Regions from separate parts of the Shewanella sp. GD04112 genome, predicted to be linked through region 1. Evidence: predicted binding sites of a transcription regulator. Region 1 holds the regulator's gene; each other region holds the start of a gene.

Region 1 (10,873 bases):
CCAATTAAATGGGACATCACAACTATCGGCATTAATTTCATTGTCACAGTCCACATCCCCAAGGCCGCCTGAAAGATGATGAGTAACACTATGGCTAAGGGCAGCTTTTTTGGGGCTTGGGATGTTTTCAAGCAAAGGATCAAAATCAGTAACACTAGTATGCCCAAGGCGCCCGCGATATACCTGTGGATCATCTCGAGCCAGGCTTTTTCGGGATGGATATCGTGGTCTGGAAACAGGGTTTGGGCATGAGAGATTTCATGGTCGTGGGTGGGCACTTTGATATGGCCGTAGCAACCGGGCCAATCTGGGCAGCCAAGTCCCGCGTCCGAGAGCCGAGTGTAAGCCCCCATTAAAATCACTAACAGGGTAAAGACTATAGTGACGCGTAGGAGCCAAGTCAGTTGCATTAGTCTACCCTCGATAGTTTTAATAACTTACGGAGATCCGCGACCAAGGCCTTACCCTGAGCTAAATGTGCCGCCTTGCCTTGTACTTGGGGATAACGCAGCACGAGTGCGCCGAGTGGATCGACAATAATCAGCTGCTGTTGGTCAAGCCAATGGCTGAGGCTTTGGCTGGCGGGCTGAGTGTTGAAGTTAAAGCTGCTTAATGCGCTTAAGTCACTGTCTGGGTTTACAAGAATAAGCGGTTCGACACGAGCCTGATCTGGCCCTAAGGCGGTATGGCTCTGACGCAGGATATACAAGCGCTCGCGGCAAGCCTCATCGCACTTTGCGGGCAATAAATACAGCAGTTGCCATTCCTTAGGCTGAGGATTGTTAAGGCCAAGACTGGTATAACTGGTTTCTGGGCTAATGAGCTCACCGTGGTTGGTGGAACCGCCTTGATACCAATGCATGCTCAGCACTAACTTAGCGATGACCACAGGCGCGATAAAGGCCAGTAGTAATAACCCCAATGCGCGGTATTTGGCTGTTTGTTGGGAGTCCATATTTGCTCCTCTTATTGTCCCTAATGCTTTGTTTTATTGTTTTTTATTAAAATCTTGCTTGTATCTGTTACTCGGTCTTAGTCGCTTCCTTATCGGCTCGATGTAGTTGTCGTGATTTTTTGAGGTATTTTGCTCCTTGCCAACCCATCAGCCCAGCAAACACAGTTGCCATGGCAAACCATTGCAATGCATAACCCCAATGTTTTTGGGCCGAGAGCGGGAAAGGTTGCCAAGGGTGGGGCAAGGCCTGCGCAGGTTGTAATTGGGGTAAGGCATCGGGTTGTAACACCGCAGGTAGAATGGGATGCCCTAACATTTGTGCCATCTCGGGTAGATTGAGATTTTGAAACCGAATCCGTTCACCTTGTTCCGTGGTGAAGGGTTCTGCCAATAAGTGATGGCTCAAGGGATTAATCTGTTTTTGATAGAGGCGGCCCGTAAGAACCTGTTCACCGACTATGGGGCTGACTTCGGGCAAGGCATCTCGGTGGGATTTAGCGGCGATAAAACCGAGTTCGAGTAACAGCCAAGGTTGTTCAGCATCGTTTGCCTGATTTTCAGGAGATATTTGCAGCAATTGAAAGGCGAGATAGCCCACTTGCCCTTGATAGACCTGATTGTCGAGTAACCAGATTTGTGGATTAACGGGGCTGGCTTGAACCTCAAGGCGATAGCCAGTAACGCCGCCTTTAGCCAATTCAGCGATGAGCTGCTCAGGATTGAGTGCGGCAGCGGATTGTCTGGCCTCCATTTGTGCGAGTAGTTCGGTTTTTTCCGCGGCCCTATCCATTTGCCACAAACCCAGCTTGACCAAAATCACGAATACCACCACAGTCAATATCAGCAGTAACAACATTGCCCTATGCACCCAAATGTATCTTGGCAACCCCATTAATTTGGTCAGCAAAACATAAGGATAGCGTATGAACATCCCGTTCATTTTTAAGTGTGTTTTAGTACTGCTGTTACTGTTTATCATTTTTAACCTAGGCAGAGCCTTAATCATTATGGTTAAAGGTGACGATCAAACCGCTGATCACCCTGTGCCTATGAGCCGGTATTTGGGCCGTAGGGTGATGTTTTCTGTACTAGTGATCCTGCTCTTGCTGGTGGCTTTGGGGACTGGACTACTTGGTCTTAATCCCACGCCTTAAGCTTTCAACTTATTGTTTTAATGAATATTTAAAGCACATAAACAAAGATAAATAGGCAGAGCCAAACTACGTCGACAAAGTGCCAGTACCAACTGCCCGCTTGGAAGGCAAAATGCTTATCCGCACTAAAGTGGCCTTTTAACACTCTGAAAAACAAGACTAATAGAAAGATAGTGCCCAAGGTGACATGCATGCCGTGGAAACCCGTCAGCAGGAAAAAGGTGTTGCCATACACGCCCGAGGTGAGCGTTAGCCCCATCTCATGGTAGGCATGGCTATATTCCTCCGCTTGCAAAGCAAGGAAGCTAATTCCCAACAAAATCGTGAGCCCAAGCCAGAGGGTGATGGCCGAACGCTTACCTTTTTCTAAGCTGACATGGGCAAAATGCAGCGTGACTGAGGAGGTTAGCAGCACTATGGTGTTGACTAGCGGTAGTCCATTCCATGGCATGGCTTCGGTTTTGGTGCCATCTGGCGTGGTGACGAGTGGCCAAACGGCTTCGAACTGTGGCCACAGGACTTCGTGGGTCATGGCATTGTTGGAGGCACCGCCTAGCCAAGGCACAGCGACCATACGGGCGTAAAATAAGGCGCCGAAGAAGGCGGCAAAGAACATCACCTCGGAGAAGATAAACCAGCTCATGCCTTGGCGAAACGATCTATCCATCTGATGGGAATAGAGGCCCGTCATCGATTCTTTGATCACGGTTCTAAACCAACCAACCAGCATAAACAGGATGACGGCTATGCCTGCCAGTAGAATATAGCCGCCACCCGAAGCGCTAGATTTGAGTTGATGTACAAAATGTCCCGCCCCAAAGGCAATTAAAAACAAGCCGATAGCACCAACAATCGGCCAAGCACTCTGGGCGGGGACGTAGTAAGTCTCATGTTTAGTGGTCATTTTGCAGCTCCTTGCTCTATGGCAGACGCTAACTGCTTGTCGGTAATGTCGTAGAGGGTGTAAGAGAGGGTTAAGGTGTGGATAGACTCGGGTAATTGAGGATCCACGAAGAAGATCAACGGCAGCTCGGCGCGACTCGCGGCGGCTAAGTGTTGTTGGTTAAAACAAAAACATTCGGTTTTATTGAAATAAGCCGCACCTTGTCCGGGCGAAATAGAAGGAATCGCCTGGCCAACGATCGCTCTGTTAGAGACATTTTGCGCCAGGAATGCCGTGTGAATGAGTTCTCCCGGATGCACTTCGAGCCGTTTCGTTTGTGGCTCAAATTTCCACGGCATGCCGGTCTGCACCTGCGAGATAAACTCCACCGTTACCACGCGGTTCTTGTCCACAGTGATCGCTTGATAACTGCTGGCAGTATTGGAGGTTTTGCCATTAATCCCCAGTTTTTCGCACAACACATCGTAGAGCGGCACTAAGGCGAACCCAAAGCCAAACATCCCAAGGCAGCCCAGCACCAGCAGGCTGATGAGCTTACGGTTGGACTTGATGTTGGGCTGATGGGGTTGGCCTTGCATGTTATTTCACCTCGGGTGGCGTGGTGAAAGAGTGGTAGGGGGCAGGGCTGGGTAGGGTCCACTCTAAGCCTTCGCTGCCTTCCCAAGGTTTGGCGGGCGCCTTTTCACCGCCCCGAATGCACTTAATCACCAGCACGAGGAAAATCAGCTGAGAAAGACCAAAGGCAAAACCCCCAATCGACACGATTTGGTTTACATCGGCAAATTGAATCGAGTAATCGGGAATACGCCTTGGCATACCCGCAAGACCTAAGAAATGCATCGGGAAAAACAACACATTGACCGAAATCACCGAGCACCAAAAATGCCACTGGCCGAGCTTTTCGCTGTACATATGGCCGGTCCATTTTGGCAGCCAGTAATAGGCCGCCGCCATGATGGAGAAAATCGCACCAGTAACCAACACGTAATGGAAGTGAGCCACCACAAAGTAAGTATCGTGGTATTGGAAGTCGGCTGGCGTGATGGCGAGCATCAGGCCAGAGAAGCCGCCAATAGTGAACAGGATAATAAAGGCCACCGCGAACAACATTGGGGTTTCAAAACTCAATGAGCCGCGCCACATGGTCGCTACCCAGTTAAACACTTTTACCCCAGTCGGCACGGCAATCAGCATAGTGCAGTACATAAAAAACAACTCAGCAAACACAGGCATGCCGGTGGTGAACATATGGTGCGCCCACACGAGGAAGGACAGAATCGCAATACTCGCCGTGGCATACACCATGGATGAATAGCCGAATAATGGTTTACGGCTGAAAGCTGGAACAATGGCGGAGATAATGCCGAAGGAAGGCAGAATCATGATGTAGACTTCGGGGTGACCGAAGAACCAGAAGATATGCTGGAACATCACAGGATCACCACCACCTGCCGCCTCGAAGAAGCTAGTACCGAAAAACTTATCGGTTAACACCATAGTGACGGCGCCAGCGAGCACAGGCATAACGGCGATCAGCAAGAAGGCGGTAATCAGCCAAGTCCAGACAAACAGCGGTAACTTCATCCAGGTCATGCCGGGAGCGCGCAGGTTGACTATGGTGACGATCACGTTGATGGCACCCATGATCGAACTTATCCCCATGATATGAATAGAGAATACAAATAATGCTGTGCTGTCAGGGCTATAAGTGGTCGAGAGTGGTGCGTAGAAGGTCCAACCGAAGTTAGGGCCGCCGCCTTCCATAAACAGTGAGCTCAGTAAAATAGTAAAGGCGAAGGGCAGGATCCAGAAACTCCAGTTGTTCATCCGTGGAAGCGCCATATCTGGCGCACCAATCATCATCGGGATCAGCCAGTTAGCCAGCCCTGTAAAGGCCGGCATCACGGCGCCGAATACCATGATTAATCCATGAACTGTGGTCATCTGGTTGAAGAAGTTAGGCTCAACGAGTTGTAATCCTGGCTGAAAGAGTTCGGCGCGGATCACCATAGCCATCGCACCACCGGTTAAAAACATTATGAAACTAAACCACAGGTACAGGGTGCCAATGTCCTTGTGGTTGGTGGTGAGTAACCAGCGCATGATGCCTTTAGGTGCACCGTGATGGTGTTCATCATGGGCGGCAATTTGATCTTGAGTCAGTGTGCTCATCTTAATCCCCTACTGTCCATGGCGAGCAATATCAGCGGGTTGCACTGTATCGCCAGTATTATTGCCCCACGCATTGCGCTCATAGGTAATGATGGCGGCAAGCTGTTGTGGCGTTAGTTGTGTGCCAAATGCCTGCATCGCCGTGCCCGGTTTACCGTGCATCACAATGTCGATGTGATTGGCGACCGGACCCGTTGCAATAGCGCTGCCAGCAAGGGCGGGGAAGGCGGGAGGCATACCTGCACCCGTTAGCTGGTGGCAGGCGGCGCAAATCGTGGCATAGGTCTTTTCCCCTTCGGCCATCAGTTCATCATGGCTAAGCGTGGGAAGACTCGCGGGGTCGACACTGGCGACGGGTTCTGTCGCTGGCTTTGGCGCATCGGTGGTTGCTGGAGGCGGAGTCGTTGCTACTGGTTCGCTATTGGTGCCTCCGGATTTATGGGCATCAACGTCTTTGGCTTGCACCGCATCCCCCGTGTTATTGCCCCACGCATTACGCTCATAGGTAATCACGGCGGCAATCTCTTGGGTCGTTAATTGTTTGCCAAAGGCTTGCATGGCCGTACCCGCTTTACCATTGAGCACTATTTCAAGATGGCCGCTCAGTGGTCCGGTCGCAATCGGGCTGCCTTTGAGGTGCGGGAATACTCCTTGTAGACCTTCACCGTTGGGTTGGTGACAGGCCGCGCAGTGACCAAGGTAAACTTGCTCACCCTGAGCCATCAGCTCTTCTTTTGTCAGTGTTTGCGATAACGCGGCTTGTGCGGCTTGCGCTGCGGCATTGGCGGCTTGTTTTTGTTCTACAACCCAAGCATCGAACTCGGCTTCGGGTAATGCCTGCACCACTATCGGCATAAAACCATGGTCTTTACCGCAAAGCTCGGCACATTGGCCACGGTAAATGCCGGGTTTGTCGATACGGGTCCATGCCTCGTTAATAAAACCTGGGTTAGCGTCTTTTTTAACCGCAAAGGCGGGCATCCACCATGAGTGAATGACATCCTCTGAGGTCATTAAGAAGCGGATTTTACGATTGATGGGTAATACTAGGGGTTTATCGACCTCGAGTAAGTAGTGCTCTCCCTTGGCTTCACTTCCTTCGATTTGAGGTCTTGGTGTTGCGAGAATGCTGTAAAAATCAATATCTTGATCGAAGTAGCTATAATGCCATTTCCATTGAGAACCTGTGACTTTTACCGTGAGATCGGCATTACTGGGATCTTCCATGGCAATCAGAGTTTTCGTGGCGGGAATCGCCATTAAGATCAGAATGACAAAAGGAATAATCGTCCACGCGATTTCGACTTTTGTGCTCTCATGGAAGTGAGACGCGACCGCGCCCTTGGATTTTCTGTGGTTGATCATGGCATAAATCATCACGCCAAAAACCACTAGGCCTATCGCGCAGCAGATATACAGAATCGTCATGTGTAAGTGATAAACCTTGCCACTGATTTCTGTTACGCCGGGGGTCATGTTGAACCGCATGTCCGCTGCGGCCAACGGTGGGGCGAATAGCACCACGAGTAAACAATACAACCATTGCTTCACAAGACTTCTCCTCTGCTAATTGCGAATAGCAACTACAAAGAAGAGCAACACAGTAAGTCTCAACTCTATGCAAACTCTTCAGTTCCCAAAAAAGCTTCTCTGACTTCAACGTGCGTTGGCGGATTACTTTTGATTAAGTATTGTTACTGCTGGTATTAGCCACACTGGCACATACTGCTGAATAAACCCATTATTCTCGATTTTTGTGGGCAAGAGATATTCGATAAATCGTCGATATTTTTTGCCTAAATGGGCGATATATTATGCTCGCCTGAATCAAACATACTTGCTGTTTAAAAATTGATCAAGATCACTTCTTTTTCTAATTGTCTGAAAAATTGCCAAAAAAAAAGCCCCACATTCACAGGTGAGGCGGCTTTCAAGGCTAAATACGCAGTGCAAAAATTTTAATGAACAGAGCTAAAAAAACTACCTTGGGCAAAGTGAGCAGGTTGCTTGAGTGTCGCGTCCGTAGGTGAGTGATTTACGACACCTTCTAGCACGATTCCCATGGCGCGGGCGCTCTTGGCCACAATTTGCAAACGACGATTGTCGCGGGCATCGAGTGAGTGGATCCAAGTAATTACTGCGCTGGAAGTGCCGCTAGTTAAGGCTTTTTCCATGGCCCACAGGGTTTCCACTTCATCTTTCGCATGGACTAAGAGTATGCGATCCATACGCACGCCGGCGCTGGCCAGTAACTGCTTGTAGCCAATACTGGGTGGGTTGATGAGCACGACCCAGCGGCCTTGTTGGCTCAATTGTGCCAATTGTTTGCTAAGTTGCATTAGCTCTTGGCGCCCTTGGCTCTCGGTGGGCATAGTGATGATAGGCGTATGCTGCCAGTCTGTATCGGTTTCGCGTACCGCATCGAGCCATAAACCGGGGTGACGCGGGGCATTACCTAGTAGTTTGTTCATAGCCAATCTCCATTGCGGATCACCCCTACGGCGAGCCCTTCAATTGTTAGACTTTGGAAACTTAAATCGACTTTAATCGGGGAGTAATCTTCATTTTCAGCATGTAGATAAACGAGATTCCCTTTCTTTTCAAAGCGTTTAACTGTTACATCATCGTCAACGCGAGCAACAACTACTTGGCCATTGCGCGCTTGCTGTACCTTATGAACGGCGAGCAGATCCCCTTCGAGGATACCGATGTTCTTCATACTGTCGCCTCTGACGCGCAGCAAGAAATCGGCGGCTGGGTGGAACATGCTGGGGTCGACTTGATAATACTGTTCGACATGCTCTTGGGCGAGGATAGGTTCGCCCGCAGCCACTTGACCAATCAGTGGTAAGCCAGATTCGCTGTTATCTTCTTCCTCAACTGGGAGGCGGATCCCGCGGGAAGTGCCAGGCATGATCTCGATGCAGCCTTTTTTCGCCAATGCCTTAAGGTGTTCCTCGGCGGCATTTGCACTTTTAAAACCCAAACGGGTGGCGATTTCGGCCCGGGTGGGTGGCATGCCAGTCTCGGCAATATTACGTTTAATCAGCTCTAAAATTTCGGCTTGGCGTGGCGTCAACGGTCTCATGTTCTTTCCTGTTTTTCTATACAGTTACTGTTAGTATATACAGTATTATTCGTAGTGCAAGTATTAACCACTTTTTAACGCGATTGGAGAGTATTAGCGAATATTCCCTAGAATCTGGTATTCTATGGGGCTAATGAACGTACTTACATTGCATAAGAATAATGCCTAAACAAGACTCTCTTTGGTTGAAATCATTACGCTGGATCCAAAAACACTTAGTGCACACTATTGTTGTGCCGCAGGATCCCTTTGCCGATCTGAATCTGGACGCTTCCAGACCGCTTGCTTATGTAATGAAAACAGAATCCCTGAGTGATATTGCTGCGTTAAGCGAAATCACCACTAAGCTGGGTTTGCCAAGCCCCTATGAGCCGCTCGTGGTAAATGGCGTTGTCGCGCCCCGCGTCGTTTGCCTCGAAGGCCGTAAGCCTTTGTTTGGCGAGCGTGCCAGTAATGAGCCATTCCTCGAATGTTTTATGCGCCTGTTGGCCGTCCATAAGGAAAAGCCAGAGTTAGATATTCAGCTGGTGCCTGTGAGTCTGTATTGGGGCCGTACTCCGGGTAAAGAAGACGACACCATGAAGGCGGCTGTTCTTGAGCGCGAGAATCCAACTTGGTTACGTAAGTGCTTGATGATCTTATTTTTGGGTCGTCATAACTTTGTGCAGTTTTCTAATGCGGTATCGCTGCGTTACATGGCCGACGAACACGGCACCGATATGGGGATTGCCCATAAACTGGCGCGGGTGGCTAGGGTGCATTTCCGCCGCCAACGCAAAGTGATGACAGGGCCTGTGTTGCCGAATCGTCAGGCAATGTTCCACTCCCTGCTGAAATCCGAATCCTTACGCAAGGCTATTCAGGAAGAAGCGGCGAGTAAGAAGATTTCCGAAACCCAAGCCCGTGAAACAGCAATTGAATATCTTGATGAAATTGCAGCGAATTATTCCGACAGCCTAGTGCGTATTGCTGAGCGTTTCTTAACTTGGTTATGGAACAAGCTCTACAGCGGTATCAATATCAAAGGTGCCGAGCAAATCCGTCAGCTGCACCATGATGGTCACGAGATTGTTTATGTACCTTGCCATCGCAGCCATATGGATTACCTGCTGTTATCCTACATTCTGTATTACCAAGGCATGGTGCCACCGCATATTGCGGCGGGGATTAACCTAAACTTCTGGCCTGCGGGACCGCTGTTCCGCCGTGGTGGCGCTTTCTTTATTCGCCGTAGTTTTAACGGCAATAAACTTTATACTGCCGTGTTCCGTGAATACCTCGATCAGCTGTTTGCTAAGGGATATTCGGTTGAGTATTTCTCTGAGGGTGGCCGTTCTCGCACCGGTCGTCTATTGGCGCCGAAAACTGGCATGATCGCCATGACGATCAACAGTGTGCTGCGTGGTATCGAACGCCCTGTCACCTTAGTGCCTGTGTATTTAGGCTACGATCACGTGATGGAAGTGGCGACTTATCATAAAGAGTTGAGCGGTAAGAAAAAACAGAAAGAATCTGTATGGCAAGTTTTTGGTGCTATTCGTAAATTAGGTAATTTTGGCCAAGGTTATGTCAACTTTGGTGAGCCGATTACACTGCAAAACTTCTTGAATGAAACCGCGCCTAACTGGCGCGCTGAAGTGGCCGACGATCCCGAACAAAAACCGACTTGGTTAACCCCTGCGGTGAACGTGTTAGCGAATCGTGTGATGACCCGTATTAACGATGCTGCCGCCGCCAGTTCTATCACCTTGACGAGCTTAGTGCTATTGGCGTCGGAGCAAAATGCCCTAGAGCGTTGTTTGCTCGAGCGTCAGTTAGATTTGTACCTGACGCTGCTTAAGCGTGTGCCTTACACTTCGTTTACGTCGGTGGCCGAAGGTGATGGCAAGCACTTAGTGCAACAAGGTTTAGAGCTGAATAAGTTCTCCATCAATGCCGATCCTCTGGGTGAGATAGTATCTATTGACGCGAATCAAGCGATTTCAATGACTTACTATCGTAACAATATCATCCACTTATTTATTATTCCGTCGTTGATTGCTAGCTGCTTAACCAACAATAAGCAGATTTCAAGAGCCTATATCCTAGGGATTGTGAGTGACTTCTATCCGCTACTGAAGGCGGAGTTATTCATGGGTATCAAGGACCTCCCAAGTTATGTGAATCAAGTGCTGGATCTGTTTATTGAGCAGGGTCTAGTGCAGGAAAGCGATACGCTGTCGGTGGTGACCGAGCACACCAGCCAAATGTTGTTGCTGGCCGGAAGCGTTAGCGAAACCTTGCAACGCTATGCGATTATCTTCAATCTGCTGGCCCACAGACCTAAGATGGAGCGTTCGGAGCTGGAGTCTGAAAGCCATCTGCTTGCCCAACGTTTAGGGGCGCTGCATGGAGTTACCGCGCCAGAATTCTACGACAAGAAACTCTATAACACCTTGAGTGTTAAGCTTAAAGAGTTGGGTTATTTCTCCGAGAAGGAAGATAAATCCGACGTTGAACGCATTCGCGATCAAGCCAATAGCTTACTCAGAGCCTCAGTGAGACAAACCATAGTTGCGAGCGTGACCGCGGAGCATATCGTTTAATGGCTAACCATATGA
Region 2 (10,873 bases), 3.4 Mb from region 1:
CGCACAAGGACGTAATCTACTCGAATTACCCGATTATCAAATGATGGCCGATATTCCGACCCTCAAACTGGTCGATGAGCGTAAAGTGGGCGCGGATATGCGTTTCACCTTGCGGCTCACGTCCAATCCATCTTTAGCGAATAAGTGAGTTAACCATGTTTACTGGGATTATTGAGGCCGTAGGCACGCTGCGAAAGCTTGAACGTAAAGGCGATGATATTCGTTTGACGGTCGCCAGTGGCAAACTGGATTTAAGCGATGTGCGTTTAGGCGACAGTATCGCCACCAATGGTGTGTGTTTGACTGTGGTTCAGCAATTAGCCGACGGCTATGTGGCGGATGTGTCGGCTGAAACTGTCAGTCTCACAGGCTTTGCTAACTATAAAGTGGGCACTAAGGTTAATCTTGAAAAAGCCGTTACCCCGACAACTCGCCTCGGCGGGCATATGGTCAGCGGCCATGTGGATGGTATTGCCACCGTAGAGCAGCGTCTTGCTCGTGGTCAAGCAATCGAATTTTGGTTAGCGGCACCTGCGGAGCTGGCGCGCTATATCGCCCATAAAGGTTCTATCACCATCGATGGTGTGAGCCTCACGGTAAACGAGGTCGATGGACACCGTTTTCGTTTAACCATAGTGCCCCATACTGCGGGTGAAACCACGTTGGTGGATTTGAAAGCTGGCGATAAGGTGAATATTGAAGTGGATTTAATCGCCCGCTATTTAGAGCGTTTGATGCGCTTTGATACTAAAGAAACCCAAGGCGGTGGGGTGACCATGGAAATGTTAGCCCGTGCTGGCTTTGTGCGTTAGGGCACTGGCACTTAGCTCACTTAGGTATAGAATTTCATAACAACTGTAAAATCATAAAGGTCCTACAATGGCGCTGCACAGTATAGAAGAGATCATCGAGGATATTCGTCAAGGTAAAATGGTTATTTTGATGGATGACGAAGACAGAGAAAACGAAGGCGACCTGATTATGGCGGCCGAGCTGGTCACGCCTGAAGCGATTAACTTTATGGCGAAATACGGTCGTGGACTCATTTGCCAAACGATGACTAAGGCCCGTTGCCAGCAGTTAAACCTGCCCTTGATGGTGACTAATAACAATGCGCAGTTCTCGACTAACTTTACGGTATCGATTGAAGCAGCAGAAGGCGTAACCACCGGGATTTCGGCCCACGACCGTGCTGTTACTGTTAAAGCGGCTGTGGCAAAAGATGCCAAGGCATCGGATTTAGTACAGCCGGGTCATATCTTCCCATTAATGGCGCAGGACGGCGGCGTGTTAACCCGCGCTGGTCACACTGAAGCGGGTTGTGATTTAGCCCGTTTAGCGGGGCTTGAGTCATCGGGGGTGATTGTTGAGATCCTCAATGAAGATGGCACTATGGCTCGTCGCCCCGATCTAGAGATTTTCTCTGAATTACATGGGATTAAAATCGGCACTATTGCGGCGCTTATCGAATACCGCAACACCAAAGAAACCACAGTCGTGCGCGAAGCCAAATGTAAACTGCCAACCCGCTTTGGCGAGTTTGACATGGTGACCTTTAGGGATACCATCGACAATCAACTGCACTTTGCCTTAGTGAAGGGCGAGGTAAAGCCAGATTGTTTAGTGCGCGTACATTTACAAAATACCTTCAACGATTTACTCCACTCAGAGCGCGATCAGCAGCGTAGCTGGCCACTTGAAAAAGCGATGGAGCGTATTTCTGCCGAAGGTGGTGTGTTGGTGCTGCTGGGCAATCAAGAGCATACCTGTGAAATCCTCTCTAAAGTCAAAGCCTTTGAAGCGGAAGATCAAGGTCAAGCGCCAGCCTCTGCAAAATGGCAAGGCACTTCACGCCGCGTGGGTGTAGGCTCGCAAATCCTTGCCAGCCTTGGGGTAACCAAAATGCGCCTCTTGAGTTCGCCTAAGCGTTATCACTCGCTCTCTGGTTTTGGGCTTGAAGTGACTGAATACGTAGCGGAGTAACAGGCTGAGCTTGTTAGACGTTGCACTAAGGTAAAATTAATCATTTGTATAATTTGCATAGGGCTGTGGGCGATTGACTGTGGTATCATGTCGCCACTTTTCGCCCAAGCCGGGTGCTTTAGCTAAATTAGGTAAGAAAATGAACGTAGTTCAAGGTAATATCGAAGCGAAGAATGCCAAAGTTGCGATTGTAATTTCGCGTTTTAACAGCTTTTTAGTTGAGAGCCTGCTTGAAGGTGCACTTGACACGCTGAAACGTTTTGGCCAAGTCAGTGATGAAAACATCACTGTCGTCCGTGTACCTGGTGCGGTTGAGTTACCGCTGGCTGCACGTCGTGTTGCCGCAAGTGGTAAGTTTGACGGTATCATCGCACTTGGTGCTGTGATCCGTGGTGGTACCCCTCATTTTGATTTTGTTGCAGGTGAATGTAACAAAGGTCTAGCTCAAATCGCATTAGAGTTCGATCTGCCCGTTGCCTTCGGTGTGTTGACGACAGATACCATTGAACAAGCCATTGAGCGTTCAGGTACTAAAGCAGGTAACAAGGGCGGCGAAGCTGCACTAAGCTTGCTTGAAATGGTCAATGTTCTGCAACAGCTAGAACAACAGTTGTAATAGTAGGAAAAATAATGAAGCCTTCTGAGCGCCGCAAGGCCCGCCGTTTAGCCGTACAAGCCATTTATTCATGGCAACTAAGCGGGAATAATATTGCCGATGTCGAGTACGAGTTTTTAACTGAACAGAGCCTCGACGGTGTTGATGTAGCTTATTTTCGTGAGCTATTTGCAGGCGTAGCAACTAAGAAAACCCAACTGGATGAGTTGTTCATTCCACACTTAGACCGCCCCATTGATGAGGTGTCGCCAGTGGAGAAGGCCATAGTTCGCTTAGCGGCCTATGAGCTGACTTTCCGTAAAGATGTGCCGTTCAAAGTCGCGATTAACGAGGCGATTGAACTGGCTAAAGCTTTCGGTGCGGATGAAAGCCATAAGTTTGTTAATGGATTACTCGACAAACTGGTTGCACGTAAGTAATAAGGACAAACGGTATCTTAGGATACCGTTTTTCATTGCTAACAAAGGTGGCCGATGTGAGTCGCGCCAAACTGTACAGTGAAAGAATTCCAACTTATTGAATGTTATTTCAATCACCGCGGCCCCACGCGTCGTGATGTCAAACTGAGTATTGGCGACGATTGCGCCCTAGTGCAGCCCGCCGAAAACAAGTCGATCGCCATCTCCTGCGATACCTTAGTCGAAAACGTTCACTTCTTCCCCGATATTCCCCCTCAAGCCTTAGGTTACAAAGCACTAGCCGTAAATCTTTCGGATTTAGCCGCCATGGGGGCTGAACCTGCTTGGATGACGCTTGCGCTTACCTTGCCAGAGGTTAACGAAGCTTGGCTGAGCGGCTTTAGTGAGGGACTCTTCGAAGCGGCTGAGTATTACGGCATTGCCCTTATTGGCGGCGATACTACCCGCGGCCCTAGAGCCATTAATATTACCGTGCATGGGCAAGTGCCGCAGGGTAAGGCGTTGACGCGTCACGGTGCAAAAGCGGGTGACTGGATTTATGTGACCGGTACGCTAGGTGATTCGGCATTAGGGCTGGATTTGATCCGTGGCGTGCAGCATGCGCGTGCGGAGCATAAAGAGTTCTTAATCAATCGCCATTATCGTCCGACGCCTAGAGTGTTAGCGGGCCAGTCGTTACGGTCTTTAGCATCCAGTGCTATCGACTTATCCGACGGTTTTATCTCGGACATTGGCCATATCCTCAAAGCATCGCAGGTAGGCGCGGTTGTGGATGTGGGGGCGATTCCGTTGTCCCGTGCCATGCAGGATACCGTGAGCGAAGAGCATGCCTTAGGTTATGCGCTAACGGGGGGCGAGGATTATGAGCTGCTCTTTACCGTGCCAGAGGCGCAAAAAGGCGCGTTAGAAACGGCACTGAGCCACGCTGGGACTAAGTTTGTGCGGGTTGGGCAAATTTGCGCGGGCAGTAAACTTAAGTTGCAACTCAATGGTGAGCCCTTTACGCCGCCATATCATGGTTTTGAGCATTTTTAATGAAGTTGTTATCCCAAGATCAGGCGCTGTCGCGCCTGTCTCTTAAAAATCCGATCCATTTTTTAGCTTTAGGCTTTGGCAGCGGTTTAGCGGCTAAGGCCCCCGGCACCTTTGGCACCTTGGCGGCAGTTCCGCTCTATTTGTTGTTGGCTCAATTGCCCTTGAGTTGGTATTTAGTTGTGACCTTAGTATGCGTACTCGCGGGGATTTATATCTGCGATAAAGCTGCTAAAGACATGGGCGTACATGACCATGGTGCAATCGTTTGGGATGAAGTGGCGGGTCTATTAATCACTATGATTGCCGCGCCAGCCGGAGTGCTCTGGTTAGTCGTTGGTTTTGTGCTGTTTCGTCTCTTTGACATCATCAAGCCTTGGCCAATTCGTTGGCTCGATGCCAAGGTCGAAGGCGGCTTTGGCATTATGATCGACGATGTATTAGCTGGCATTTTTGCGCTTATTGGTGTGCAGGTCCTGGCGGCTTTTATCCAATAATGAAACCGATTGGTGATAATCAAGCCGCCGTTAGTGAATACTAAAGGCGGCTTTTGTTTGTGTCGGTGTTTTAATGTGGATGTCGCGGTTTGACAATAAAGAGATCAGTTCGCAGTTTGTTAATGATATTTCGCGCTGCATTACCTTTGAATGCGCTAAACATGCCTTTGCGTTCGGCGCTGCCCATCACCAGCATATTGACGTTGAGCCTGCGGGCCTCATTGGAAATCGTATCTTCGGGCAAGCCTTCTTCAATGTGTAAGTTGCGTGTGTTGAGATTATGCTGCCGTGCCACTGTGGTGAGCCTCGCTTTATATTTTTCCCGCTCAGAAACAGGCTCCTGTGGTTGCTGATTAAAGCTCATATAGAAGGGATCTGGCAAGTAACTGTTAATTAAGTGCAGATCATTTGATAGCAAGGTTGCAATCCGTTTACTTTCTTCTATTAGGGTTTCATTGAACTCGAGGTGAGCCATATTTTCATTGTCGAGTTCCAGTGCGGTGAGTACATGGCCGTTCTCATGCCAATCTTCAAGATCGACAAACATCACTGGAATATTAGGCAATCTCAGTAATTGCCATTCATCTGCAATTAAAAATTCACTAAAGAAAGGTGGATAGAATTTATGACTGACGATGATGAGATCGTAATCTAACTGGCTACATTCATTGACGATAGCATTGTGAATTGAATGGGAAAGACATTCCTTTATACGGATTGGATATTGTTTATCGGGATAGGCCAAGATAGGCTTTCGCCTGTCATCAGGCATTACCTTTGACTTATCTCTATGAAATAACAGATTAAGATTAAAATTGTGGGTTCGTTTCACTTTTAGGATAGTTAACGATGCGTGGCATTTCCTGGCCAATACGACGGACTTTTTTAGAACCGCGTTGGGGGGAACTGATTCATCCACCGCCGCGAGAATATGCTGGAAAGGCATGCTAAAACTCCTATTGACCTGAGAGGTAATTAAGTCTAGGAAAATAGGGCTCATACGGTAATATTAATTATCGCTATTAAATTTGCAATCTAGCCAATAATAATCTAACTAAAATTAATAAATAAATTTCATGTGGTTACCTTAATCTACGATAGTGCTTTCGAATATTTTTTTATAATCATGCCTATTTATATAAAAATTTATTCATTCCCCCTTCACTAAGGGTGATTGTTATCATCAGAAGGTATTTGGTCTATAGTATTTAGATATTAGGTTGTTTGAATATTCTAACGTATTCTAAAACTTAATATTATTTATGCTTTAGCTTGGATAATTATTCTGCACAATAAAAATGAAGGCTCTCTCAGAACCTTCATTATGTGTACACCTTCATTTACAGGATTAAGCGAATGACTACTGTAATAACTCCCGTGCATTGGCTAAGGTGTTGGTGGTAATCGTATCGCCACCGAGTAATCTGGCGAGTTCTTGGATACGTTGTTCCCTATCTAAAGGCGTCATAGTGGTTTCAGTACTTCCTGCCTTGTTGAATTTATTCACAAACATATGTTGATGACCATTACCTGCAACTTGCGGCAAGTGGGTCACGCACAGCACTTGGGTCGATTCGCCAAGGCTACGTAGCATACGTCCAACCACAGCTGCTGTGGGGCCTGAGATCCCAACATCCACTTCGTCGAAAATGAGTGTCGGAGTGGCAACCTTTTTCGCGGTAATGACTTGAATACCAAGGCCTATACGTGACAATTCGCCGCCTGAGGCAACCCTAGATATAGGTTGTAATGGCTGGCCTGGGTTGGTGGTGACCATAAACTCAATATTATCGCTGCCATTCATCGACATGATTTCTGGGTTGAAATTCACTTCAATGGTGAACTTACCCTTAGGCATATTGAGTTCGTGAATGGATTGAGTCACCAATTTATCCAGCTCTTTCGCATAACGGGCGCGGCTCTGACTCAGCTTTTGCGCGTTAGCGAGGTAGGCTACTTTACTGGCCTCCACTTGGCGTTGGATATCTTCTAGCTTATTTTCATCATCATCGAGTGTGGTGAGTTCGGCCCTGAGGGCGAGATGATGCTCGGCTAATTTGTCAGGGCTAACATGGTGCTTACGGGCCAGTTGCATGGCTTTAGTGAGCCTTTCCTCTAAATAGGCAAAATGCGCGGGATCGAGTTCAAGTTTACTTAGGTAGTGCTGCAATTCGCCAGCGCTCTCTTGCACTTGAATAAGCGCCTCGTTCAGCATAGTGCTGACATTGGATAATGCGGGGTCATAGCTTAGCAAATTCTCTGCCAGGCCAACGGCTTTATTCAGCAGTGACTCGATATTGCTCTCTTCGCCATCCGTGAGCAAAAACAGGCTGGCTTGGCAGCTATCGACCAATTCGGTGCCGTTTGCAAGACGCTTGTGTTCCTGTTCAATCTCTTCAAATTCACCGACTTTGAGATCAAACTCATCTAGCTCTTCAACTTGATATTGCACCAGTTGTTTACGGGCGATACGTTCCTGCTGTGAGGCTTCTAATTGCTTGAGTTCTGCTTCGATTTGTTTACAGCGCTGATAGCTTGCCGCCACAGTGTCTATCAGTAGTCTGTGATTGGCGTAGCTATCGAGTAAGGTGAGCTGGTGTTCACTCTTTAACATTGCATGGTGGGCGTGCTGGCCATGGATACCCACAAGTAATTGCCCCAGTAATTTTAACTGAGTCAAAGGGACGGGATTGCCATTGATATAGGCGCGTGAGCGGCCATCACTGCCGATGGTTCGACGCAGAATGCACTCATCATCGAGTTCGAGATCGTTATCTTCGAGCCAGCGTTTTGCCAGAGGCACATCCTCGAGTGAAAATCGGGCACTGACTTCGGTTTTGCTCGCGCCAGGGCGAACGCTGCTGGCATCGGCACGGTTGCCTAGGCACAAACCTAGGGCGTCGATGGCGATGGATTTCCCCGCGCCAGTCTCACCGGTAATGCTGGTCATTCCGGGGCGAAAGTCCAATTCAAGGAAACGTACGATAGCGAAATTGTTGATGCTGAGTTGGCAAAGCATAGTGAGTTCCTGTCGAAAAACTTACCAAATCACTGTATTGATAAACAGTATATACTGAATTTATATACAGTAAAGTGGCTTTGGGTGAATATTCGACATGTCGCTATGTCATAAAATCTAATTATTTGTTTATGAATAGGTTTTAACGAGCTGTTCCAGAATGGGTAAGCTGAAAAAGGTCACTATGGTACCAAAGAGTATCCCTTGGGCACTGCTGGAGGCCTGGGTGTTATAGCGTTGAGCCAACAGATAGACGCTTGCCGCAGTGGGTAAGGCGCTAAGGATAACGCCCATAACGAGATAGTCGCCCGTGACCCCCACGCCTTTCAACATGAAGTAAACCAAGGCAGGTTGCAGGATAAGTTTAAACAGGTTGATCAGGCTCAGTTCGATAAAGTTTGTCAGGCTAAAGACTTTGCTATCTTTTTGATAGCGCATGGCTTTAGCCAATACCATGCCGACGGCAAAGAGGGCGCAGGGACTGGACGTATTGCCTATCTGCTGGATCATCATTGCCAAGCCTGAGGGGAGAGTTATCCCTAATGCCGAGATGGCCACGCCAATAAAACAACCTATCACAATTGGGTTTTTCACCACGGCTAACAGCATGATCACCGCGGCGTGATGTTGTCGCTGTTTATTGGTGGCGAGTTCTAGCGAGACCAAGGCCACGGCAAACATGAGTACGGACAATAAACTGGCAATCGCAGCGGCAACTAAGGCGCTTTGTTGCTGGGGGAATAAGATGATAAGGAGTGGAATACCAATAAATGCGGTATTACCAAAAGTGGCATTTAAGGCGCGCACGGCGGCAATTGCATGTTGTTTAGGATTAACCAGCAGGGAGATGCCGATACAAACGAGGTAAATCACCAGCATGGCTGCGCTGTACCCGGCGATAAATCCCCACTGTAGGATCTCTTCAATGGGCTGCTGCGCCAGTGCTATCAAGAGGATGGCAGGAAACGCAATATAGTAAACATATTGATTGAGTACTTGGTCTGTTTCTACTGGAAGAAAGCGCAGCTTTTGCACTAGTGTGCCCAGTAGCATGATTCCGAAGACGGCAAACAGAGGGGTTAAAATGTTCATGACCCTCACTCATCCTTTTGTGTTGCTTATCCCACGAGATAGCCTTAGTGATGCTTGATTTCATTCAAGCCGCCAAGGTGAGGTCGGTTGGGATGTTATTTCAGCGAATTGACGATAATCGGCGCTAGCGCAGTAAATCTGTTAGCAAAATAGCATAGCATTCCCCCTAGAGGCTATTGCGCTATGGTCGTAGAAGTGAATAATTCTACGTTTAAAACACAATGAGTTAGTGCGTTGCCTGAACGCAAGCACTCACATAAACAATTGGGATAGAAAATGGCTGATGATATAGGTGCCGAGCTGCAGTTAATTTATCTGTTTGTGCATTTAGTAAATGCGGGGAGTTTTTCCCAAGCGGCTAAAGAGCTCGATATGCCCATCGCCACTGTAAGCCGCAAGCTGGCCAAGCTTGAGGAGAAGCTCGATAAGCAATTGTTTATGCGTAGCACTCGTAAGCTGCGGTTAACCGAAGAAGGCCTAGCGTTATTTCAACGCTACCAGAGCGTCATTGCCCAATTTGATGAACTCAGCGGTGTCGGCAGTGATAAGCCCGAAGGGACATTGCGGATTGCGGCGCCGATTTCGATTATTTCCATCATCTTTATCCGCGCATTGAACGAGTTTGGGCGTTTATATCCCGATATCCGCTTACATATTTCCCAAAGCAATGAGTTAGTCGATTTAATTGATAAAGGGATCGATGTGGCGATTGTGGGCGGGGCCCAGCCCGATTCCTCTTGGGTGTCGAGCACCTTAGGCGAACTCGATTACCGCCTATTTGCGACGCCGGAATATTTAGCCGCGGCGCCTAAGTTAACCCATCCCGATGATCTCGAAGCCCATCAGTTAATTAAAGTGTGGCCACTGTTTAACTGGCACTTAAAGCACCCAAATGGCGAGTCGTTTTATTTTAATGGCCCGACAAAGCTCACGCTCACGGATCTGCACGGGGCGATTCAGGCGACTCTCGATCACGGCGGCATACTCTATGGCCCAGAATTATTTGTAAAACAGCAGATTAAAGAGGGACAGTTAAAAGTACTCTTGCCCGAATGGATAGGTGAGCAGCGCAGAATATCGATTCTGTACCACCAGCGGAGTCAGCAGCCGCTAAAGGTAAAAGTATTTATAGAGTTTATGCAGTCTAAGGCGCCCGAGCTGTTTTCGATGATTTAAGCTCGTTAGCGTTTGCGGGGTTTTAGCGGATTTTTACTCATGGAGTTTTGGGTCTGTTTCGCCTCTTGTAGGCTGGCTCGGGTGGCGGGCACAATCCCCAGTTCAAGGTAGTAATTGACTAAACGGCGCAGTTCAAACAGAGAACCAATACGGCTTTGCTGGCCTATGGTGAGTTTCCAGGTATCGGTGCGACCTTCGCTATTGGTTAAGATAAATCCTTGGTAAACGAGTTTTTTCATATTCAATGGATGCTCGGCTAAATCCTATCCCTCACAGTGTTATCCCTTGGCTAATACCAATCACATTAAATATCTAATCAGTTCAGAGCCTCACAGGCGTCTCAATCCAAGGCGCATTGACGAAGAAATGGTTATTCCCTTTTAAGTCAATGTAACACGGGAGTGAGACGCCTGTGAGGCTCCCGAAGGGCGGGGTTGAACGGGCTTTATACTGCGTTTAAGGCTTTCGACAGAGCGCCACTATGCCTTCAAGCCTTCGCCTTGTCTAAAGCCCGTTTAACTCCCGCTGAATGAACAGATATTTAATACGATTGGTATAAGATGCTACCTAATAGTGAATCATTCTTAGGTAGCAGGACTCATTTACGCGACGCTAATACCGATATTCGAGACTCCCGCTTCGATAATCTCTTTGCGTAAACCTTTCACCAACTCTGCGGTGATCTTAGGATTTTCTTCGATGATTTCCAGCAGCGTATTTTGCAGTTCGCGCTCTTCTTCCATCACTTCATGGGCGAAGACATAGTCATCTAAGGCATCATCGGTTAAATCCACATCGCTGATGGTCTCGATGTAGTTTGCCACAGTGCTTGAGGATAACTTGCTGATATTGGTGATATCTTCTTCCAGATCGGTTTGAATCGCACCGAGTAACGTAGACAGAGCAACTACAGCATCCATCGCTGGGTATACGCCATAGTTATCAAAATCGGCGGGTTCAGGGGTGTTATCTTCTAAGCGCTGCAGATGCACATCGATGTTGAATTTTAGCTTGTTGTCGTACTGGGATTGCCAAAGAA
Region 3 (10,873 bases), 2.6 Mb from region 1:
GCAACATGGAGCTGGCTTCTTGGATATAGAATAATCCCTGAATATGCTCTAGGGCGTTGCCGAGCTGCTCTTCTTCATCGTAGCTTATCCAGAAACCATCCTCACACCAGGGTATAGGCTCAAAGGTCCATCCTTTAGGCTGCATTAATTGCTTAAAGTCTTCACTGCTGATCTTTAAGGTGTTGACGCGAATCGAGCGGCGTAGTGGTCTCGAACAGGCCGCGATAAAGTCATCCATTGAGAGATGGGCGGGCAGTTCTTGGGCAATAGTATTGATAAAATTTTGATTTAATTGAACCATAACGGGATTAGGCTGTGTATCAACTGCGGCAAGTATATCATAATCCCTTACTGGGCTGGGATTTTCTCCCTTGGCTTTTGCCATCAATAACCGGTTATCACAGCAACATAAAGAAAAAGCATGGATAAAAATAAGGAAGCGGCAGAGTGCTAAATCGGGTGTGGTTAGTGTTTTTTCTCACATCGCTGCTGGCGATGGCGGTACAGCTTTTCAATGGGCATATAGAGGTGCTTGCCAACGCGGTAGAGGCCATGTTTGCCAGCGCTAAACTCGCCGCTGAAATCGCCTTAGGCTTAGTGGGCGTTTTGTCCCTGTGGATGGGATTAATGCGAATTGGTGAAAAGGCAGGCGTTGTTGGGGCGATTGCCTTTGTGTTTGAGCCGCTGCTGCGCCGCTTAATGCCCGAAGTGCCCAAGGGGCACCCCGCATTTGGCAGTATGACGATGAACTTAACGGCCAACGTGTTTGGACTTGATAATGCCGCCACGCCATTGGGGCTTAAGGCAATGCAGGATTTGCAGAGTCTAAATCCGGTCAAAACCGTCGCAACCAATGCACAAATTCTATTTTTAGTGCTCAATACCTCCTCGGTGACCTTAGTTCCTGTCACTGTGTTTTTGTACCGTGCCCAACAGGGCGCCGCCGCACCTGCGGACATTTTTTTACCCATTCTGCTCGCCACGTCTGCCTCAACCTTAGCGGGGCTTCTGATCGTCGCTGTTGTGCAGCGGCTTTCACTGCTCAATGCCGTGGTGCTCGGATATGGCGCAGTGCTGCTGTCAGCATTAGTCGCCAGTGGTTTTTATTTGATGACCTTAACCGCAGACGCCATTGGCACAGTGTCGACCGCCTTGGGCAACGGGGTATTGCTACTGTTAGTCTTCAGTTTTGTGCTGGTGGCTGGCGTGCGAAAAGTGGCGATTTATGATGAGTTTATCGAAGGCGCCAAGGCGGGGTTTAACCAATCGATTCAACTGATCCCGTATCTTCTAGCCATGCTGCTGGCGATTGGCTTACTCAGGGCGTCGGGCGCCTTGGATTACCTGCTGCAACTGATTGCCAGTGGCGTGAGTCTTTTCGGGTTTGATACTCGTTTTGTCGATGCAATGCCAACCGCATTAATGAAGCCTTTTAGCGGTTCGGGCGCGCGGGCTATGATGCTCGAAACCATGGCGCACCATGGTGTGGACTCCTTTGCGGGGCGCTTGGCGGCGATTTTCCAAGGGAGTACTGAAACAACTTTCTATGTGCTGGCAGTTTACTTTGGCTCTGTTGGGATCCGTCACGGGCGTCATGCGCTCGCCTGTGGTTTAACGGCCGATTTTGCAGGGATCTGCGCCGCGATTGCGGTCTGTTATTGGTTCTATGGCTAAGGATGAGATGGCGAAAGGGTGATTGATAGCGATGCAAACAGTCGCTTTTAGCAGGTAAAATCAGGCGCATTAGATCCGCTCTAATGCGCCTGATTATTAAATGATACCGAGTGCTTTTACCTTGTTATCTTGCTGGTAAAGAGCATCGGCGTAGCAGTGCCTCGCTTCAGGGCTTTAGCTACTGGGCTGGAGCCCATTCCTGCCATTCGCTCTGGGCTTTGTGTTGCAACGGGATCACAGTGCCTTGGTTTAAGCGATTACCTGCTTGCGTCGTTTCCTTAGTCGCGACATTAATCCCGCCCGCTAATAGGGTTTCGAGCGAACCGGCTTCAATTTGTGCACCAGAGAAAATTCCCACATCGACTTTGATGCCCGAAGCGTCCCAGAACTGGCTGCTCTGATTCACTAAGTGACTGTACTGCGGCTCAATATGTGCTTGCATTAGCACGCTGTTGCCTTGAGACGACAGGCTATAACCATCGATTTGGCCGACTTTAATGCCACGGAAGAAGATGGGCGTGCCGACTTTCATCGAGCCAAGGTTGCTATCTTCTAAGGTAAACTTAAGCGCATCTTCGGCCACGTTGGCATAGCTGCTCTCAACCAATTTAGCCTGGAATTGACTCGCCTTTTGGTTGCTCTTACCCGGTAACACACCAATATAAGGCCCAGTGATTAAGGTTTCTGGCGATTTGATCCCCGCTAAGGAGATTTGCGCATCAACCATATGATACTCAGTATCACTGCGGCTGAAGTGCTCGGCATAGTCGCCGTAAAGATAGGCGGTGGCCGTGAGAGTGGCTAAGTCGGCATTGAGCTTCACTTGTGTCACTTCACCCACCTGATGGCCTTGGTAACGAATGGCGGCTTTGGCTGCCAATTTCGCTGAGGCGGGTAAGGTGAGTTTGATGGCTTGAGCCTGCGCTAAGGCGAGCTGTTTGCTTTCGTATAGTTTAAGTGTCGCATTAGGCTCAGTCGTTGAACTATCTAACAAACCTAAGCTGATGCTGCCTTTTAACGCGCCCTGGAGTGGCGCGACGGCGACATCAATACCCGCAAGACTGGCGCTGACATCCACGGCACTATTACGCCAAAACACTTTAGGTTTTTGCACTAAGGGTTGGAACTGCTTATCGATAGCGATTTTAATCGCAAAGTCTTCGGTTTTGCTCTGCCAGTTGACTGACTCCACACTGCCGATTTGCATTTTTTTATAGTAAATCGGTGAGCCTTGGCTGACATCGGCGCCATCTACGCTGGTAAGGGTAAAGTACAGACGTTGCTGCCGAGCAAAAAACTGTTTTGCTTCATCCATTGAGCTAAAGAGTGACAGGCGAGTATTTGCCGCAAGCGGTGTGTCGCTGATTCCTGGGATAAGACTCACGGCCCCTTTGGTGAGGGTCGCCATATCGCGGGTTTTCACCGACACCCCATCGAGTGAGGCATCGATACTCAGCGCCGACTCGGGGATAAAATAGCTGTCACTGCGAACTAAGCTGGCAAACTCAGGCTGCAGCTCGAGTTGATATTCAACGGCCGACAGATCTTTGGTTAATTTCACCGCCAGCACCTGACCGATAGGCAGCTGCTTGTAACGCACTTCCGCACCTGCGGTGAGGCCCATGTTTTCAGTTGAGGTGATAGTAAGCTGACGTTTTTTGGCCTTCAATAGATCGGGCGCCGATTCTTCCAGGGCAAAACTGCTTGGCAGCGCCGTATTGGCATTGGTGCCGGGTAAGAAATTAATCACGCTTCCCGTGAGTAAACGCTCGGGGTTTTTGATCCCAGAGAGCGAAATATCCGCGCCTTCAAGCCAAAACAGTCCGTCACTGGTTAACAGGTTGGCGTATTCAGGCTCAAATTTTGCCACCGCAGTCACGCCGGTTGCGGTGAGTTGTTTGCTCTGCAGAGTACCAATGGTGATGCCGCGATACACAATGCGAGTGCCTTTATCAATCGCGTTGCCATCGTTCATGGTCAGGCTCACTTCAATTCCACCAAGGGCGCTGGTTTCGGAATCATAGAGGGCAAAACTGTCACCATTTTGTGCCGCAGGTGCTTTATCATCAGAGCTGAAACTCACGCCGCCCGCCAGAATGGAAGCCAAGCTCTCAGTGTTGACTTTAATACCCGCTAAACTGGCGTCGACTTTCACGCCGGAAACGTTCCAAAAGTGAGAGTTTTTCTTCACTAAACGCGCATATTGCTCTTGGATAAAGGCGCTGATAATGACTCTGGCGTTGCCGTCTAAACGATAGCTGACCACGCTGCCGACAGGGATCTGACGAAAGAACACTGGTGAACCCACGTCTAACGAGCCGAGTTTATCGGCCGTCAGTTCAATCATTACCCCTTCTGAGCCCACCTGCATCGGTGGTGGTTGACGCTCAGCCTCAAAGAAGGTGGCGGCATTGCCTTTACCGGGTTGAATCGCGATATAGTTACCCGAAAACAGCGCATCTAAGCCTTCAACACCCGTGATGCTCGCTTTTGGGGTGACTAACCAAAAGAGGGTTTCTTTATTTAAGAAAGGCTTAGCGCGATAGTCCATCATGACTTTGACGTTTACGCCTTTAAGATCTTCATCGATACCAATGTCCTTTACCTTACCGACAGTAAGACCTTGGTATTTGACTAAGGTTTTGCCCACATCGATCCCCGTGGCGCTGGGGAAGTGGATCTGAATTTCAATGCCCGATTCTTTGATGCTCTTAATGCCCAGCCATGCGCCGAGTGCGAGCGCCACAATCGGGAGCAGCCAAATCGGCGAAAAGAGTTTTTTCTTCACAACTTTTGGCGATTCAATTTGTGTCATCTTGAGGTTCCAATCGATCCCAGAGTAAACGAGTGTCTAAAACTTTTGCGGCAAGTTGAGTCAGTAAAATCACCAATGCAAACGCCGTGGCCGCAGGTGCAGGCTTTGCATCGAGTAATTGCCCCATATTGACGAGGGCAACCGTCAAGGAGATCACAAACAAATCGAGCATTGACCAACGGCCAATCCACTCAATCACATGAAATCCCACCATGAGTTTCTTTTTCGAAATCGGCAGATTAAAACTGATGGCACAGAGGTAAGTGGCCAAACCGATAATTTTCACCCAAGGCACTAAAATACTGGCAATAAACACAATAATGGCGATGGGCAACATATCCGAATGCACTAAATGGATAATCCCCGAAAAAATCGTATCGTGGCGCACTTGCCCCTGATTGGTGAGCATTGTAATAGGGTAGAGGTTGGCGGGAACCAACAAAATGGCGGCGGTGATCAGCAGCGCCCAACTTTTTTGTAAGCTGCTGTGATCACGGACATGGAGCTCGGCCTCGCAGCGACTGCAGTGGCTATTGTCACTGCTATTGAGCTGCCGGCACACCCTGCACAGGCACAGGCCTAAGTCTTTTCCCTGTTGCTGCATCTTAGTGTCGCTCCTGCATGAGAAGACTCCACATATGCTCAATATCGTATTCACGCTGTAAAAACAGGGTGACTAAAAAAAGCATGGTGAAGCAGAAGGTGCCCATACCGAAGTAAATATCCGAGAAATCAGATAACTGAAATGATGACACCAAAAAGCTAATCACATAAATCTCCAGCATGGTGAGCTGGGATAGCAGCCCTTGCAGCTTTAACAACTGTTTGAGGCTGCGGCGCCAAAACGGACTGCCCAGTCCCCATTTGACGATCAAAATCTGACTAAGGATCGACAGGATCAATAACCCCGGGCCAATCACGGCGGCGGCGAGCACGGCTAATCCCACGACCCAATAACCTTGGTCGAACACCGCAAAGGCGCCCTGAAACACTGTAGTGGTGCGAATGCTACCCAAAAAGTGGATTTCGAGCACCGGGAAAAAATTGGCGGGGAAATAGAACACCAGCGCGGTAATACACAGCGCTAACATGCCGTTTACCGAGCAGTATGGTGTGTCATAAAGTGCGGTGCTGCAGCGCGGGCATAACGCCCTAACACCCGTAGGTAAGGCGCGCTTTCGAACGGCTAAGTCGCAGGAACGACAGAGGATTACAGAGTTTTCTGCTGTATTTTCATGCATATAAAAATATTAAATTAGCCCCAAAGCCATTGAGAGAGCAAATAATCCGCAATAAAACCATATTACAGGGTGAGATAGCACATTGCTTGACCCATCTCGACAACGAAAAGCGTACTCATAGTACCAGAATAATCAGAACACTTGCATCACTAGTTCACTTTATGTCATCCTGATTACTGTATATAAAAACAGTGCGAGGGCAGTCATGGCAGTTATTACACAGTTTGTCGTGGTAAGAGAAGGGGTGGAGAAGATGACATTTACATCGAAAAAGGAGGCTGACGCCTACGATAAGATGCTCGACATCGCCGATAACCTCATTCCATTTATTCAAAAAGCGCAGCTCGGAATTGATGAAACCGTGAGCGAACAGCTCGCATTCTATTTTGCTAACAATAAAGATGAGCTGACAAACTTGCTTAAAGGCGTGGTTCAAGTTAATAGTACGCCATCAAAACAAAATGTAGCGAAAAAAGCGCCTAAGAAGGACGACGCTGCCGAATAATTTTTTAGGAAGTCTATGAAACCGCAATTTTATGAGTCACTGAATCGTCAAGCGCTGGCCTTACTCGAGGGCGAGGATGATTTAGTGGCTGCCATGGCTAACTTTTCTGCTTTGCTAAACGATAACCTAACCGAACTGAACTGGGTGGGGTTTTACGTGATGCGTGGCGAACAGCTGGTGTTGGGTCCTTTCCAAGGTAAAGTGGCCTGTACCCGTATTCCAATGGGTAAGGGCGTGTGCGGTACCGCCGCGCAAACCAATCAGACGCAGCGCGTCGCCGATGTGCATCAATTTGATGGTCATATCGCCTGCGATTCAGCCAGTAATTCTGAAATTGTTATCCCAGTGCGCGCCGATGGTAAGGTTGTGGCCGTGCTGGATATCGATAGTCCTATTTTTGACCGCTTCGATGAAGAAGACCAAAAGGGCTTGGAATTATTGGTAAAAAGCTTCGAAAACTGCCTATTTGCTTAATTTGCGTACAATAACGCATAATTCATAGTCGCAATCGGTGGCGTGCGCCTTATAATAGCGCATGCACTGATAAGGCTTATTTTGAGCACAGCCGAAATAAGCCTGATAGGTTCAGCCGTGAAAAATTGTTAACTTATATTTTTTAACTTTAGTTAACTCGGCGAGAATGCTAATTTGTACTTTGGCTCATATGTGAGCTTAACCAAGATAAACGACTCGTAAGAAGCTGATTTTTATCACCTCGGATTCGATGTCCCTTTTTAACTGTGGAAGTAATGATGGAATCAACAGATAAGTTGACCGACACCAACGCAATTTTGGCGTATTTGTATGAAACATTTCCTTTGTGCTTTATTGCTGAAGGTGAAACTAAGCCATTAAAAATCGGATTGTTTCAAGATTTGGCTGAAAGGTTGGCTGATGATTCTAAAGTCAGTAAAACTCAACTGCGAGTTGCCTTAAGACGCTACACCAGCAGCTGGCGCTACCTGAAATCGGTAAAAGCCGGTGCACAGCGTGTGGATCTTGATGGTCAGCCATGCGGTGAGTTAGAGCAAGAGCATATCGATCATGCTCAAGCGATGTTGAAAGAAAGCCAAGATAAAGCAAAAGCTAAGCGTGCAGCTCAAGCGCCAAAAACGGCGCCTGCGGGTAAAGCCCCTGCGAAGAAAGCCCCTAAGAAAGTTGCCGTGCCAGCACGTAAGACTGAGCGCCCAGCAAAAGCAGCACCTAAGGCAGAGCCTGCTGTAAACTTAGTTCAAGCGCAATTGACCGATTTAGCGAAGAAGCAACGTGTCAATGTTAAGTTAGGGATGACGCCAGTAGCCGGCGTGATCACCGACATTAACAAAGAGGACATTCATGTTCAGCTAGATAGCGGCTTAACGGTAAAAGTGAAAGCGGAACATATCCTGCTGTAATCATTTAATCAAACGGAGTAACTTGTTGATGCGAAAACTCACTTTGGCTACATCCATTGCCACTGTTTTTGTCGGATTCTCGGCTTGGGCTGTCCCCCCTACGATTCAAATCAGCGAGTTACCCACTCTCAAGCAGGAAGCGCAGCATAAAGTGGCGAGTAAGCGAGTGACGGATTTATACACTCGTTCCCACTATCATAGATTTGCATTAGATGATGCGTTTTCTGCTCAGATTTTTGACCGCTACCTGCAACAACTCGACTACCGTCGTAATGTGCTGACGCAAGCCGATGTCGACAGCTTCAAACCTTACGTTAATCAGTTTGACGATATGCTGAGCTCGGGTGAACTCGAGCCTGCTTATAAGATGTTTGATTTGGTTCAGAAACGTCGCTACGAAGGTTTTGTGTACGCACTCTCTCTGCTCGACAAAGAGATGGACTTCACCGTTCCGGGTGATGCCTACGAATACGATAGAGAAGATGTTGCTTGGCCAAAAGATCAAGCCGAGATCAACGAATTATGGCGTCAACGTGTTAAATACGATGCGCTGAATCTGAAACTCACTGGCAAGAAATGGCCTGAAATCGTTGATATTCTGCAAAAACGTTATAACAACGCCATCAAGCGTCTGACTCAGACCAATAGCGAAGATGTGTTCCAAGCGGTGATGAATGCGTTCTCCCGTAGCATCGAGCCACATACTAGCTATTTATCGCCCCGTAATGCTGAACGTTTCCAAATGGAAATGAACTTAAGCCTCGAGGGGATTGGTGCGCAGTTACAGCTTGAAGACGATTACACTGTCATCAAGAGTTTGATTGCAGGCGGTCCTGCGGCCAGCAGTGAAAAACTGTCGCCTGAAGATAAGATCGTCGGCGTCGGCCAAGAAGGCGGTGAGATTGTTGATGTGATCGGCTGGCGATTAGACGATGTGGTCGATCTGATCAAAGGGCCTAAGGGCAGTAAAGTCGTATTACAGATTTTACCTAAGAAGGGCGGCTCTAACGCTAAACCGTTTAATCTAACCTTAGTGCGCGACAAAATCCGTTTAGAAGACCGTGCCGCGACCTCAAAGATCATCGAGCCAAAAGACGGTGAATACGCCAACCGTAAAGTGGGTGTGATTCAAATCCCTGGTTTCTATATGAACTTATCCCAGGACGTCGAAAAAGAATTGGTGAAGTTAAACGAAGCCAAGGTTGAAGGTGTCGTCATCGACTTACGTGGTAATGGCGGCGGTGCGTTGACCGAAGCCGTGTTACTGACGGGACTCTTTATCGATATGGGCCCAGTGGTGCAAGTGCGTGACGCCGATGGTCGAGTGTCTGCCCACCGTGATAACGATGGCAAGACGACCTACGCTGGTCCGTTAACCATTATGGTTGACCGTTACAGTGCATCAGCTTCGGAAATTTTTGCCGCTGCGTTGCAAGATTACGACCGTGCGCTGATTGTTGGTGAGTCAAGCTTTGGTAAAGGCACTGTGCAGCAGCATAAGAGCCTTGGTCGAATCTACGATATGTACGAGAAGCCGATTGGCCACGTGCAGTACACGATTCAAAAGTTCTACCGTATCAACGGTGGCAGCACTCAGCTCAAAGGCGTAACCCCTAACATTGCTTACCCAAGTGCGTTAGAGCCGGGTGAATACGGTGAAGCGGAAGAGAAGAATGCTTTACCTTGGGACAAAGTGCCAATGGCGCAATACGGCACCCTAAACGACATCACCCCTGAGTTGGTGGCGAGTTTAGATAAAAAGCACCTTGCCCGTATTCAGAACAATGTTGAGTTTAACTATATCAATCAAGATATTGCCGACTTTAAAAAGCATCATAAAGAGAAAACTGTCTCCTTAGTTGAAAGTGAGCGCATTGCCTCGCGTGAAGCCGATGAGAAGAAAGTACTCGATAGAACCAACGAGCGTCGTGTTGCCCATGGTTTAGCCGCGGTTAAATCGATGGAAGACATTAAAGACAAAGACGACATTGAAGCACCGGATGCCTTCTTAGACGAAACGGCCTATATCACCTTAGATATGGCGGATGCAAAAAAGCTGGCTAACGCTGGCACTAAATAGGCGGTTATTGCGCCTGTTTACCGTATCTTAAAACGCGCTTATGGCGCGTTTTTCTTATTTAGAACAGTGTTAAAGGGAACGACATGACACAAGCACAAGCAAAATACCTTAAAGATTATCAAGCTCCCCAGTTCACGATCGAAACCATTGATTTAGATGTTAATCTCGATGGTAAAAACACCCTGGTTAAAGCCGTTAGCAAAGTCAAACGTACTTCTTCCCACACCAATCCCTTAGTGCTCGATGGTGAAAGTTTGACCTTAGTGAGTGTGGGCATTGATGGACAAGCGGCGACGTATCACGCGAGTGAAGGGCAGTTGTCCATCGAGACATCGCTGAATGAATTTGAGTTGACCATCATCACCCAACTCGATCCCGAGGCTAACTCAAGCCTCGAAGGTCTCTATATGTCCGACGGCGCCTACTGTACTCAGTGCGAAGCGGAAGGCTTTAGACGTATCACGTATTTTCTCGACCGCCCCGACGTGTTAGCCAAATACACAGTGCGAATCGAAGCCGATAAACTGGCGTTTCCGTTCCTGCTCAGCAACGGTAACTTGATTGAGAAAGGCGAGCTCGATGGTGGCCGCCATTACGTGCGCTGGCAAGATCCTTTCCCAAAACCCGCCTATCTGTTTGCCCTAGTCGCTGGTGATTTCGATCTGCTGCAGGATGAGTTTATCACCCGCAGTCATCGCAAAGTGGTACTGCAAGTGTTTGTCGATAAAGGTAATTTACAAAAAGCGCACCATGCAATGGCGTCCCTGAAAAAGTCTATGGCCTGGGATGAATCTCGTTTTGACCTAGAATACGACTTAGATATCTACATGATAGTCGCGGTCGACTTTTTCAATATGGGGGCGATGGAAAACAAAGGCTTAAATATCTTCAACACCAAGTATGTGTTGGCAGATACCTTGACCGCAACCGACGATGATTACCACGGTATTGAATCTGTGGTCGGCCATGAGTACTTCCATAACTGGACGGGTAACCGCGTGACTTGCCGTGACTGGTTCCAATTAAGCCTCAAGGAAGGCTTGACAGTGTTTCGCGATCAAGAGTTTAGTTCGGATTTAGGCTCTCGTGCTGTGAACCGAATTCACGCGATTAAAGTCATCAAAAACCAGCAGTTCGCTGAAGACTCAGGCCCCATGGCGCATC

The links. Region 1 encodes LexA, which represses DNA repair genes until DNA is damaged. Its sites were predicted from a motif close to TACTGTATNNNNATACAGTA; they were not measured.
Region 2: the regulator LexA is predicted to act here: its motif matches at 7,619-7,638, upstream of recN (DNA repair protein RecN).
Region 3: the regulator LexA is predicted to act here: its motif matches at 5,905-5,924, upstream of N7386_RS09465 (YebG family protein).

What each region holds. Positions count from the first base shown of each region.
Region 1 is NZ_JAOEAL010000001.1:4,690,737-4,701,609, reverse strand. Features, by position in the region: gene N7386_RS20640 (COX15/CtaA family protein) at 1-410, opposite strand, end outside; gene N7386_RS20635 (hypothetical protein) at 410-955, opposite strand; gene N7386_RS20630 (SURF1 family protein) at 1,023-1,934, opposite strand; gene N7386_RS20625 (DUF2909 family protein) at 1,879-2,109, shown strand; gene N7386_RS20620 (cytochrome c oxidase subunit 3) at 2,138-3,013, opposite strand; gene N7386_RS20615 (cytochrome c oxidase assembly protein) at 3,010-3,591, opposite strand; gene ctaD (cytochrome c oxidase subunit I) at 3,593-5,185, opposite strand; gene coxB (cytochrome c oxidase subunit II) at 5,195-6,736, opposite strand; gene N7386_RS20600 (SulA-like leucine-rich domain-containing protein) at 7,144-7,656, opposite strand; gene lexA (transcriptional repressor LexA) at 7,653-8,273, opposite strand; gene plsB (glycerol-3-phosphate 1-O-acyltransferase PlsB) at 8,435-10,858, shown strand; gene mtr (tryptophan permease) at 10,858-10,873, shown strand, end outside.
Region 2 is NZ_JAOEAL010000001.1:1,286,440-1,297,312, forward strand. Features, by position in the region: gene ribD (bifunctional diaminohydroxyphosphoribosylaminopyrimidine deaminase/5-amino-6-(5-phosphoribosylamino)uracil reductase RibD) at 1-148, shown strand, start outside; gene N7386_RS05635 (riboflavin synthase) at 156-812, shown strand; gene ribBA (bifunctional 3,4-dihydroxy-2-butanone-4-phosphate synthase/GTP cyclohydrolase II) at 880-1,983, shown strand; gene ribE (6,7-dimethyl-8-ribityllumazine synthase) at 2,123-2,599, shown strand; gene nusB (transcription antitermination factor NusB) at 2,614-3,018, shown strand; gene thiL (thiamine-phosphate kinase) at 3,097-4,053, shown strand; gene N7386_RS05660 (phosphatidylglycerophosphatase A) at 4,053-4,547, shown strand; gene N7386_RS05665 (universal stress protein) at 4,618-5,493, opposite strand; gene recN (DNA repair protein RecN) at 5,908-7,566, opposite strand; gene N7386_RS05675 (AEC family transporter) at 7,696-8,658, opposite strand; gene lldR (LysR family transcriptional regulator LldR) at 8,935-9,834, shown strand; gene N7386_RS05685 (DUF3319 domain-containing protein) at 9,840-10,073, opposite strand; gene N7386_RS05690 (YjaG family protein) at 10,437-10,873, opposite strand, start outside.
Region 3 is NZ_JAOEAL010000001.1:2,107,563-2,118,435, forward strand. Features, by position in the region: gene rsmF (16S rRNA (cytosine(1407)-C(5))-methyltransferase RsmF) at 1-301, opposite strand, end outside; gene N7386_RS09445 (spore maturation protein) at 448-1,674, shown strand; gene N7386_RS09450 (MlaD family protein) at 1,853-4,489, opposite strand; gene N7386_RS09455 (paraquat-inducible protein A) at 4,476-5,093, opposite strand; gene N7386_RS09460 (paraquat-inducible protein A) at 5,095-5,730, opposite strand; gene N7386_RS09465 (YebG family protein) at 5,936-6,235, shown strand; gene N7386_RS09470 (GAF domain-containing protein) at 6,251-6,709, shown strand; gene proQ (RNA chaperone ProQ) at 6,988-7,629, shown strand; gene prc (carboxy terminal-processing peptidase) at 7,658-9,709, shown strand; gene pepN (aminopeptidase N) at 9,793-10,873, shown strand, end outside.